2 regions of the Bacillus sp. MN7755 genome follow, and region 1 is predicted to be linked to the other one. Evidence: riboswitches for the same ligand, from Rfam matches in the RefSeq annotation. Region 1 holds a riboswitch; the other holds the start of a gene.
The links. A riboswitch is a leader RNA that binds a small molecule or an ion and turns the genes downstream of it on or off. The one in region 1 is predicted to bind preQ1.
Positions count from the first base shown of each region.

Region 1 (5,757 bases):
TTTCTACTTCCTTTACTATTAAGTAATGATGTAATGATTAAAAATAGACTAGCTTTCATCAAAATATTCACTACTAAAATACCCTTTTTTATCCAAAATATGCAAAAGAGCCATTCAGATGATGGCTCTTACTTTTCTATCTTATGAAGAAAAGGACATTTTCCTTTTATCGGCTCTACATCGTCTCCTATAAAGTATTGTTTCCATTCCCGATGTTCGTGATCACCATAATGACTAATGTTAGGATGTTTCGGCAGCTGATCCCACTTTTCAACTCGATCTCGGACCGTTTGTCTTGAATATGCTCCTTTAGGACGGTCGCCTTCTAATCCATCAAAAATGGTACGTGGCTGAAACCCAATAACAAGAGAATTTCCTAAATGCCTAGTTTTTCGTTGTTTATAAGCTGGCGCATTTCCAAATGCGAATATCGGTTCCCCGCCAAATGAAAATTCCCATAAGTAATGATCTGGGTCTTCAGGAATTTGCTTCGGCCATGTTTGATTATCGTTTTCATGTAAATATTGTAGTACTTTCCAAAAGTAATCACGATAATATTCGATTGATTGTTCCTCACATTCCGGTTCCACAAAAAGAAAAAAGCCTCTTCTTACAATTGGGCGTTCTTTCATTAACTCTAAAAAAGATAACATTGTATGCGGCAAATGACTCCAATCATTATGAGAGAGAAAGGAATAACGAAGTTCATTCTTTTTCAAAGCAGTTAAACCAAAAAAACATGGAAAAGTTGGTTCTAATACGATGTTTGAAAAATTTTCAAATTCTTTCGCAACCCAATTCGGTATATCCGTTCTCATTCTCATTCCGTCATTATCTAATAAATAAGACTCATTCATTCTTTCACCTCATTATGTATAGCATTCAATTAAGGCTATTACATACTCGGCCTGTCCTATACCTATTTAAAATTCGGTTGAAAATTATTTAAAAATACAAAAAAATAAAATCGCTTACTTGACTAAATTCTCCCAATTCGTGTATATTTAAATTAATCATTTAGCAGAATATTCAAGATTATAGCATTTTTAGTTTATCTTATCTTTTCAAATGGATTTCACTAAATGAAAAAAGCAAATGTTTTTAGGAGGAATTGTAACATGCAAGGAAAAGTAAAATGGTTTAACAACGAAAAAGGTTTTGGATTTATCGAAATTGAAGGCGCTGACGATGTATTCGTACATTTCTCTGCTATTCAAGGAGACGGCTACAAAGCTTTAGAAGAAGGTCAAGAAGTATCTTTCGATATCACTGAAGGAAACCGTGGACCTCAAGCTGCTAACGTAGTAAAACTTTAATCCAACATATGAAAGGAGGTTACCTTACTTGGTAACCTCCTTTGTTATTCCTTTGTATATTTCCGTTTTACAGAGCAAAAACTATGTGAAATGCGCAATATACAAAGGAGGCAGTAAAAATGGGATCAGAAGTAAATGATTTTGAAGAAGTGAAATTCCGTGTAGAAACGGCACAAAAGATGGTGGGTTCAGCAACAATTTCAATGGATCCAGACACTTTAGAGCATGCCACAACTGCTGTAGAAGCAGCTCGCTCTCAGCTTGAAATTATGAAATCTGTTGCAGTAGATTTAGATGAGCCGTTTCTAATGAATGAGGAAAAAAAATTAAGCAAATGCGAGCAGCAATTAAACGAAGCAAAGCACTAAAAAAACATCCAGAGAATGTTCTCTGGATGTTTTTTCATGACAACTGTTCCCCATACTTTTTCAATGTTTCTCCAACTGTACATTGCCTAATACAAAATGAATGAGCATAATATTTACTATTTGTCTTTCGATTATGTTCTCGCAAAAAACACCCTTCACAATACGTTTCTAATAAGTCATTTACCTCTGTAATGAGTTGCTTTTTATCCACGGTTGCACCTCTCTATTCGGTTATTTCTTTATGACTATCAATGACTGTTCCTTCTAATGCTTGCGTTGCTAATTGATGTGCTTCTTTATTTTGTTTTCTAGATATTGGCTCGCATACAAGTTTTAATTTCATTTGCTTCGCTTTTTGTTCAATTTGGTCTAAATAATGATTTAAATGCTCATCATAGCAAGGCCATTCTCCAGCCAATTGTTGCAATACCACTTGAGAATCCCCGCGAAGTGTAACTGCTTCATACTTAATCCCTAATTCCTCGAGTATATTCATACCGTATAATAATGACGCATATTCGGCTTCATTATTATCATATATACCTTCTATATATGCGTTGCGGCGAATTCGGTAGTTTTTATTTCCTTTTTTATAGTACACACATATACCTACTCCAGCTTCTTTCGTCTGCACATCATAACCACCATCAAAATAAACGAGTATTTCTTGGGGCTCATCCTCCACTTGCTTACTCAGTTTTTTCATCTCTTTTAATGACCATTCTGCATCCATTTCATCGTAAAATAATAATTCTTTTACTCTTCCTGTTTTCTCGAAATCCTCTGCAAATTGCAGTACATCTTCTATGTTCATATAATCTGTCGTTAATTCCGTCTGCAAACCGCGCTTTGTTTTATACAACCAATGAATTTTATATTTCATACTAGATTCCCCTTATGTAAGACTTCTTATATGTATCCAGCTAATGAAAGCCTCACTTTATTTTATTATATTTTATCAAGAGTCTCTGAATTATATTCAATATTATCACATGCAAAAAGAGCTATCCCTTTAGGAATAGCTCTTTCATCTATTACATAAATCTTTCAAATTGTACTCGCTTATTAATCCAGTACATTACAGGCATACCAATGGCCATTACAACAAATTCACCGGCTGCACATGTTAACCAAGTCAACATAAATGGTAAATCAAATGCAAGATGAAGTTCAATTGCAATCATAAACATTGTAATTGTAAAGATAACTGTATTAAAAATCATACGAGCCCAAACACCTTTAATGAATCGCATAGAAATAATGGTTGCAACTAGTGCAAGAATAGATTGCCCTACTCCAAATACTAAATCGTAAGCGATCATAGGTGAGAAAAAGAGATTCGTTAAAAATACACCTAATACAATTCCGTAAATTGCTTTCTTATTAAATACAACGAGATGATTAAACATCTCTGAAATACGAAACTGTACACTCGTAAAGCCAAATGGCTGAATAAGCATAGAAACAGCAATATATAATGCCGCTAAAATACCATTACCGACTAATGTTCTAATATTCATGACAAAATCTCCTTAGTTTTTTTACGTGGGATGGTTTCGAACCACGTTATTCGTTTTTTAAGCAACAAGATTATATTTTACGCGGTAGCCCCCCTTTCGTCAATAGATTCCTATCATGAACTACCTTTTTTCTTTTAGACAACGTATAATGAAATATATGAAAGATTTAGGAGGTTTTACTTCATGACTGCAACAATTCAAAATGAAAACGTGATCGTTACCATCTCTGACAAAGGTGCAGAATTACAAAGCGTTCGCTTAAAAGCAGACAATACAGAATACTTATGGCAAGGTGATTCTACTTATTGGGGACGCCGTGCACCAATTTTATTCCCAATTGTCGGCCGATTAGTAGATAATACATACTACGTAGATGGTAAACCTTATTCTTTAACACAACACGGCTTCGCTCGTGATCTTACATTCTCTGTAAAAGAACAAAGTGAAACGAAAATCACTTATATCGTTACTAGTAATGAAGAAACATTAAAAAAATACCCATACGAATTTGAATTACTCGTGTCTTATGAACTAGAGGGACAAATCGTTCATGTAACATATGAAGTGAATAATCCCACTTCAAAAGAAATGTTCTTCTCAATCGGAGCACATCCTGGTTTCAACTTCCCGTTATTAGAGGGCGAATCATTTACAGATTATCATTTATCATTTAATGGTTCTGAACGCTTAGAAACAAGTGTATTAGAAGGACCTTACCTTTCAAGTAAAAAGCAATTAATCGCTGAAAATACGAATGAATTACCACTTACATACGATTTATTTAAAAATGATGCGCTTATTTTTGAAAATATGAATACGGATGAAATCTCTATTCGTTCTCATAAACATAATAAATTTGTAAAAGTAGAATTTGACGGATTCCCATTTGTCGGCGTATGGACACCAGGCGAGAATGCACCTTTCCTATGTATCGAACCTTGGTACGGTATTGCTGATGAAGTAAATCCAGCAAAAGATTTCAAGGAAAAAAAAGGAGTTCAATCTTTGCAAGCGAATGAAACATTTACATGTCGTTATAGCATTACAATTGGCTAATTACTCTATCCCCTACTTCAAAGAAATATATAAGTAGGGGATCATCTTATAATTTGGAGGTTTCTCATTTTGATTGAAGTATATATTGATGGTGCATCAAAAGGAAATCCTGGTCCTTCTGGTGCAGGAGTATTTATTAAAGGAGTTCAACCAGCTGTACAATTATCATTACCCCTCGGGACAATGTCCAATCATGAAGCAGAATACCACGCTTTACTTGCGGCATTAAAATATTGCACGGAGCATAATTATAACATTGTCTCTTTTCGTACAGATTCGCAACTTGTCGAGCGAGCTGTTGAAAAAGAATACGCAAAAAATAAAATGTTTGCACCACTATTAGAGGAAGCACTGCAGTACATAAAAAGTTTCGATCTCTTTTTTATTAAGTGGATTCCAAGTAGTCAAAATAAAGTCGCTGATGAATTAGCTAGAAAAGCTATCTTACAAAATTAACGGGGGTATGAGTGTGAAAAAAGATTGGATTGCTCCTCTTGCTTTATTATTTGTCTCTTTTATTTGGGGAGCTACATTTGTCGTCGTTCAAAATGCTATGTCTTTCGTTGGCCCATTTACTTTTAATGGTATTCGCTTTTTATTCGCCGGAATTATTTTATTATTCGTTCAAATGATTTTCTCAAAAAAAGCTTCAAAACACGATATAAAACAGAGTAGTCTCGCGGGATTAATCGTTGGATTCTTTTTATGCGTTGGCTATGTATTACAAACATTCGGCTTACTTTATACAACTTCTTCAAAAGCAGGTTTCTTAACAGGGCTTAGTATCGTTATGGTACCAATTTTGTCTTTTATCTTTTTAAAACAAAAAGCTACCATTTTTATCGTAATGGGCATTGCTGTAGCAACAGCAGGTTTATACTTATTAACGGCTGGTGATTCTTTTCAATTAAATATTGGAGATATACTCGTTCTCGGTTGTGCAGTTGCTTTCGCTGCTCATATTCTTGTTAACGGCTTCTTTTCTAAAAAAATATCACCTTTATTGTTAAGTACGTCGCAAGTATTAGCTGTCGGTATGTTTTCTTCTATTTGCGCCTTTCTGTTTGAAGATTGGGAAAAATTATTTTCAGTAGCACTATGGACGAATTCTTCCTTTTTATTTGCTCTATTCCTAACTTCCCTATTCGCGACATCCATTGCTTTTTTCATCCAAACATCAGCACAAAAACATACATCTCCAACGAGAGTAGCCATTATTTTCGCAATGGAGCCCGTTTTTGCTGCCTTAACAGGCGTTCTCGTTGCAAACGAACAACTGTCTATTTCTGCTATTATCGGATGCCTATGTATTTTCCTAGGCATGGTTTTTGTTGAATTACCTTCCAAAACAAAAAAAGAAGCGCAGGCTGCGTGAAGTTACGCTTGTAACTTCCGCATAAAAGCCTTAGCGCTTTTTTTATCTGTAATTTCTTCCTCTTTCAATCGTTCTAATAACGCAACAAAATAACTGCCATCAAACTGAAATTGATGTTTAAT
Region 1 is NZ_BTRL01000008.1:616,717-622,473, reverse strand. Features, by position in the region: gene ACYVEC_RS10310 (YqcI/YcgG family protein) at 129-857, opposite strand; gene cspB (cold shock-like protein CspB) at 1,119-1,316, shown strand; gene ACYVEC_RS10300 (DUF2564 family protein) at 1,436-1,684, shown strand; gene ACYVEC_RS10295 (zinc-finger domain-containing protein) at 1,719-1,895, opposite strand; gene ACYVEC_RS10290 (ribonuclease H family protein) at 1,908-2,567, opposite strand; gene ACYVEC_RS10285 (QueT transporter family protein) at 2,719-3,204, opposite strand; PreQ1 riboswitch class I at 3,211-3,255, opposite strand; gene ACYVEC_RS10280 (aldose 1-epimerase family protein) at 3,388-4,260, shown strand; gene ACYVEC_RS10275 (reverse transcriptase-like protein) at 4,330-4,716, shown strand; gene ACYVEC_RS10270 (DMT family transporter) at 4,730-5,635, shown strand; gene ACYVEC_RS10265 (DUF6123 family protein) at 5,638-5,757, opposite strand, start outside.

Region 2 (5,757 bases), 240 kb from region 1:
CTTCGTTCCCGGGCGACCATAGTTGCAGTAAGGATCAATTGAAATCCCTCCACGTGGTGTGAATTTCCCCCATACCTCAATGTAACGCGGATCCATTAATTTAATTAAATCATTCATAATAACGTTCATGCAATCTTCGTGGAAGTCACCGTGATTGCGGAAACTAAATAAATATAGCTTTAAAGATTTACTCTCTACCATTCTTTGTTCTGGAATGTAGCTAATATAAATTGTTGCAAAGTCTGGTTGGCCTGTTTTCGGACATAAACTTGTAAATTCAGGACAATTAAATTTCACAAAATAATCACGGTTTGGATGATTATTATCAAATACCTCTAAAATTTCTGGGCTATATTCAAATAAATATTTTGTATTTTGATTTCCTAATAATGTTACATCTTTTAAATCTTCATCTAATCTTCCTGCCATTTTAAACATCCCTTCTCATTATACTCCGCGTTTATTTCCCCATACTAAGGCATGAAGCTGCGGCAATACTTTTGCATTATTCATCTCTTTACAATTTACAGCTTTATCAATCAGCCACTCATACTTATCTAATAATTTCTTAATCAGCATCGCATCATCCACTGTTTTTGTATCATCATTCCCTACTTGTAAGAAAAATGGTACATCTGGATAACGTTCGTGCATCTTAACTGCATACTCGAAGTCATAATCGTCAAATACTACTACCTTTAAACTAATATCTTTTCCTGCTAGTTTCTGAATAACAGCATCTAACTTCTGAAAATCAGTATTCATCTTCGAACTTGGTGGCTTTGGAGAAATCGTTATCTCATCAATTTGAAGTAACCAATCTTGCCATTTACTCCCTTGCGTTTCGATTGCTGTTCGCATTCCATTCTCTTTTAATATAGAAAGAAGAAACTCAATATTTTTCAGCAATGCTGGATTTCCACCTGAAATCGTAACATGAGAAAAATTTTCGCCACCAATTTCTACAAGCTCATTCCAAACGTCTTCTGCTGTCATCTGTCTAATATGATCTTTAGCCGATCCATCCCACGTAAAAGCAGAATCACACCAAGCGCAGCTATAATCACAACCAGCTGTACGAATAAACATCGTCTTTTGTCCTACAACCATTCCTTCACCTTGAATAGTTGGACCAAATATTTCTAAGACAGGGATTTTACTCATCGAGCATCCACTCCCGTCTTACTTCCGCATAACTAGTTGGCGTCTCGAAAAGACGAACAAATTCAACACGAGCTCCTTTATATTCGTTCGCACGATTATCTTTTAATAATGCTTCTGCCATCTTTTCGTAAATCCAAACGACCATGTTTTCAGCAGTCGTATTCATCGCTGGTAACGTTTCGTTTAAATAACGATGGTCTAAATAAATTTCTATTTCATTCTTCCAAATTTCTTTTATATCTCCAAAGTCAATCGCAAGACCTATCTCATTTACATATCCACTAATCCCAAATACAACTTTATATGTGTGACCATGTAAGTTTTTACATTTTCCTTCATAACAGTGTAAATGGTGTGCTGCATCAAATGTAAATTCCTTGCTGACCATTACTCTTTTATTATGATATTTGAGCTGTTTACGCTGAATATCCTCGTCCATTTTTTGCAAATTTTCTACAATGCGAAATCCAAAGAAATTATCCATTAGTTACTCGCTCCTTCGCGTTCTTGTAGGTACGTATCTAATCCTGCTTTACGAAGTTGACATGCTGGACATTCACCGCAACCATCACCAATGATTCCGTTATAACATGTTAATGTTTTTTCTCGAACAAACTCGAATGCTCCAAGTTCATCTGATAATTTCCATGTTTCCGCTTTATCAATCCACATAAGTGGTGTATGAATCACAAACGGATAATCCATGGATAAATTTAAAGTAACGTTTAACGATTTCACAAACACGTCACGGCAATCTGGATAACCACTAAAATCAGTTTCACATACACCCGTTACAATATGACGTGCTCCAACTTGTTTTGCTAATACAGCAGCAAATGATAAGAATAGTAAATTTCGTCCATCTACAAACGTCGATGGCAATTTACCTTCTTCATGTGTAATCTCCATATCGGTTCTCGTTAACGCATTTGGAGCAAGTTGATTTAATAGACTCATATCTAGTACCGTATGTTTAATTCCTAGCTCTTTTGCAATTTCCGCTGCACAATCAATTTCTAGCTTATGACGTTGATTGTAATTAAACGTTACAGCCTCTACTTCTGCAAACTGCTCTATTGCCCAAAATAAACATGTCGTACTATCTTGTCCTCCACTAAAAACAACAACTGCCTTTTCTTTTTTCATTTCACTCATTCTCCTTCTCTACTACGAATAAGAAGAAAGAACGTTCTTGAACTGTCACAATAAAAAAACAAAACAATACCTAAAGATATTGTTGTTTCCATAGTTTTTTATAGAGGGAGTTCGCGAACCTCTCCCGTGCATTGCACGGAATTCCTTCTTTCATTGACAAAGGTTATTGTAACATATTGTATACTACCAGAAAAAATTTCTGATTTTTCCGCTATTTCTCATTTCATTTCTTTCATTTTATAGTATGATTAATTTAATGTGAGAAGAGAGGAGGCATCCCACTGAAACCCTTTATTATTTATCTCTTTTTAAATATATTATTCATCCTTGTTACAATGCTCGTATACCATTTATTTTGGAATCAAAAAGGGAAACGTTCTCCTAAATTAAATTCAGCAATATTTATTGTATTATGTTGCCTCGTTACTATACTATGTATCACTTTCGCAGCAAAAACAAATTATGGATTTCAATTTGATATGCGTCATATCGTATTAATTGTCGGTACATTAACCGGAGGTCCTATTGCTGGTGGATCTATATTAGTTGTATTAAATATATACCGCTTCTTATTAGGAGGAATAGGTGTTTTCCCATCGATTATCGGTTCTATCCTTCTATTTATTGTCCTATTATTTACATACAAATTTTTCAATCGAACTTCTAATCGTATAAAAATAATACTTGCTATTATCTACAGTCTCACATACGGATTTAGTTGGATACCTTTCTTCCTTTCAAAGGTTACAAACAAGGCTGATTATATACCACATATTATTGTGTATGAGTTATGTACGATACTTGGTACGATCCTTATTTTATATTTACTACACATATTACAAACTCAAGTGCGTCTCCAAAACGAACTTATGAATGCTGAAAAATTTCATTTAATTGGTGAAATGGCAGCGTCTATCTCTCATGAAATTCGCAATCCATTAACTTCAACGAAAGGATTTTTGCAACTTTTACAATCAGATACATGTACTGAGCAGGAGCGAAAATTATATATTGACATAGCCATCAACGGAATCGAACAAGCAAACCACGTTCTTACAGATTATTTAACCTTTGCAAAACCAAGTATTGAAAAAGAACAAAGATTACAGTTAGAAGAAGAACTACTACATGCATTATCGTTAATTACACCGCTTGCTAATTTAGCAAATGTGCGTACACATTATATAAAGCAAAGCACTTCTTTTTTTATCGCGGGAGAAAAACAAAAACTAAATCAATGCTTGTTAAATATTTTAAAAAACTGCATTGAGGCCATGCCAAAAGGCGGTGATCTTTATTTCACATTAGTTCCTGATCATAAACATATTCAGTTATATATAAAAGATACAGGAGTCGGTATGGATACCGAACAAGTGAAGCGTCTTGGCTCTCCTTTCTACTCAACAAAAGAAAAAGGGACTGGACTTGGAATGATGGTCGTATTCAGTGTTGTTCAAGCTATGAATGGAAAAATTGATATTATAAGTGAAAAAGGAATCGGTACAACCTTCTTATTAACTTTTCCACTCATACAAAAAACGTGATGAAATAATCATCACGTTTTTTCTGTTCCTTCAACTAATTCAGCAAAAGCTTTCACTTTTCCATGTGGTTTTTGATTTTCTTTACGTGCTTTCCAAGCGCGCTCTTCTTCTTTCTTTTTCTTGGACATACTTTTCAACTCCTTCTTTCCTTTCTCCATCTAGTATTCCAAAATAAGAAAGAAAACTATGCACATATCAAAAAAGAAGTGGTCTCCCACTTCTTCCTAATTATCTTTGTAAAATTGCGTGTTTCGCCTCTTTTAACTGCGTAAGATGTCTTTGTTCATGCAAATCAAGAAATTGAATCCACTGATACAAATTCAGATCATTAAAAACAGGATGCTTTAATCCATTTTCAAATAGATCTTTTTCATCTATAACACTATGAAGCGCGTGTAATAGTTCTTGTCGTGAATGTTCTAGTAATTGAATTCCTTGCTGTTTTTTCATTAACGTTTCTGTTGGTTGCATTTGCTGAGGAGCTTCTCGTTTATGTGTGCGATCAAGCGTAAGTTGGAGGTCTTTAAATGGAGTCGTGTTTCTTTCATTTTTTTGTAAAGCATATACAAGGGCAGACGTGACAGATTGTTCAACTAAATGCAAGTGATGCAAAATTTGAATAATACTCCATTTATCACGGCGTGGCTTTACATTCACTTCTGTATCATTTAACATTTCAATTTCTGATAATAGCGTGCTTCGAGTAGACTGTAATGAGTTCACCAAACTTTCTAAACTCACATCCATATTAGATTGAAGCATACTTCTTTCCCCCCTTTTTGTTGGTGAAAAGAGGTGCTCCTTATTAGAAACACCTCTTTAGTATTCTGAATTTTCTTTTATTATCTCATCATTTTCACATTATGTCGATGTTAAACATGTGAAAAAAAGCGCATGTTTTTTACAATTTTGTGTCGTCAATCGCATGTAGCCATGCTTCAATTTCTGTAATGACGCTTTTTACACAGCCTTCAGCAAATGGTGATGTTAAATTTGCAACTTCTACTAATTCTAAGAACGATTTACTTCCACCTTGTTGGCAAAGATTCACATAATCTTCCCACGCCTCTTGTCTATTATCTCTTGCACGTTTCCAAAATTGCAGTGCGCAAATTTGTGCTAACGTGTAGTCGATATAGTAGAACGGCGAGCTATAAATATGCCCTTGACGTTGCCAGAATCCACCGCGCTCTAAATAATCATTATCTTCATAATCACGATGCGGCAAATACTTTTTCTCTATATTACGCCATGCTGTCTTACGCTCTTCTGGCGAAGCTTCTGGATTTTCATATACATAATGTTGATATTCATCAACAGATACACCATACGGTAAAAACAGAAGTGCTGAACTTAGGTGAGAGAAGTAATATTTATCTGCATCTTCTTCAAAGAATAACTTCATCCATGGCCATGTAAAGAATTCCATACTCATAGAATGAATTTCACAAGCTTCATACGTTGGCCAGTTGTATTCTGGAATTTCAAACTTACGACTTTCATATACTTGGAAAGCATGACCAGCTTCATGTGTTAATACGTCAATGTCGCCAGATGTTCCGTTGAAGTTTGAGAATATAAATGGCGCTTTATAATTCTCGATATATGTACAATATCCACCGCCAACTTTTCCTTTTTTCGCAACTAAATCTAATAAATCATTATCTAGCATGAAATTGAAAAATTCATCCGTTTCAGCCGATAACTCTTTATACATCGTTTTCCCATGATTAACAATCCAATCCGCATCTCCTTTTGGAGTTGGATTACCAGTAGAAAACTCAAAGTTCTCATCATAATATGCTAATTTTTCTACACGAATACGTGCTTTTTGTCTTTGTCTTAATTCGGTTGTAACTGGAACAATATAATCAAGTACTTGCTGACGATAATT
Region 2 is NZ_BTRL01000008.1:372,971-378,727, reverse strand. Features, by position in the region: gene queF (preQ(1) synthase) at 1-429, opposite strand, end outside; gene queE (7-carboxy-7-deazaguanine synthase QueE) at 448-1,164, opposite strand; gene queD (6-carboxytetrahydropterin synthase QueD) at 1,157-1,648, opposite strand; gene queC (7-cyano-7-deazaguanine synthase QueC) at 1,648-2,310, opposite strand; PreQ1 riboswitch class I at 2,404-2,447, opposite strand; gene kinB (sporulation sensor histidine kinase KinB) at 2,655-3,863, shown strand; gene ACYVEC_RS08980 (DUF6254 family protein) at 3,875-3,991, opposite strand; gene ACYVEC_RS08975 (DinB family protein) at 4,092-4,625, opposite strand; gene ACYVEC_RS08970 (M3 family oligoendopeptidase) at 4,765-5,757, opposite strand, start outside.
Region 2: another riboswitch for preQ1. It lies ahead of queC (7-cyano-7-deazaguanine synthase QueC); the one in region 1 lies ahead of ACYVEC_RS10285 (QueT transporter family protein).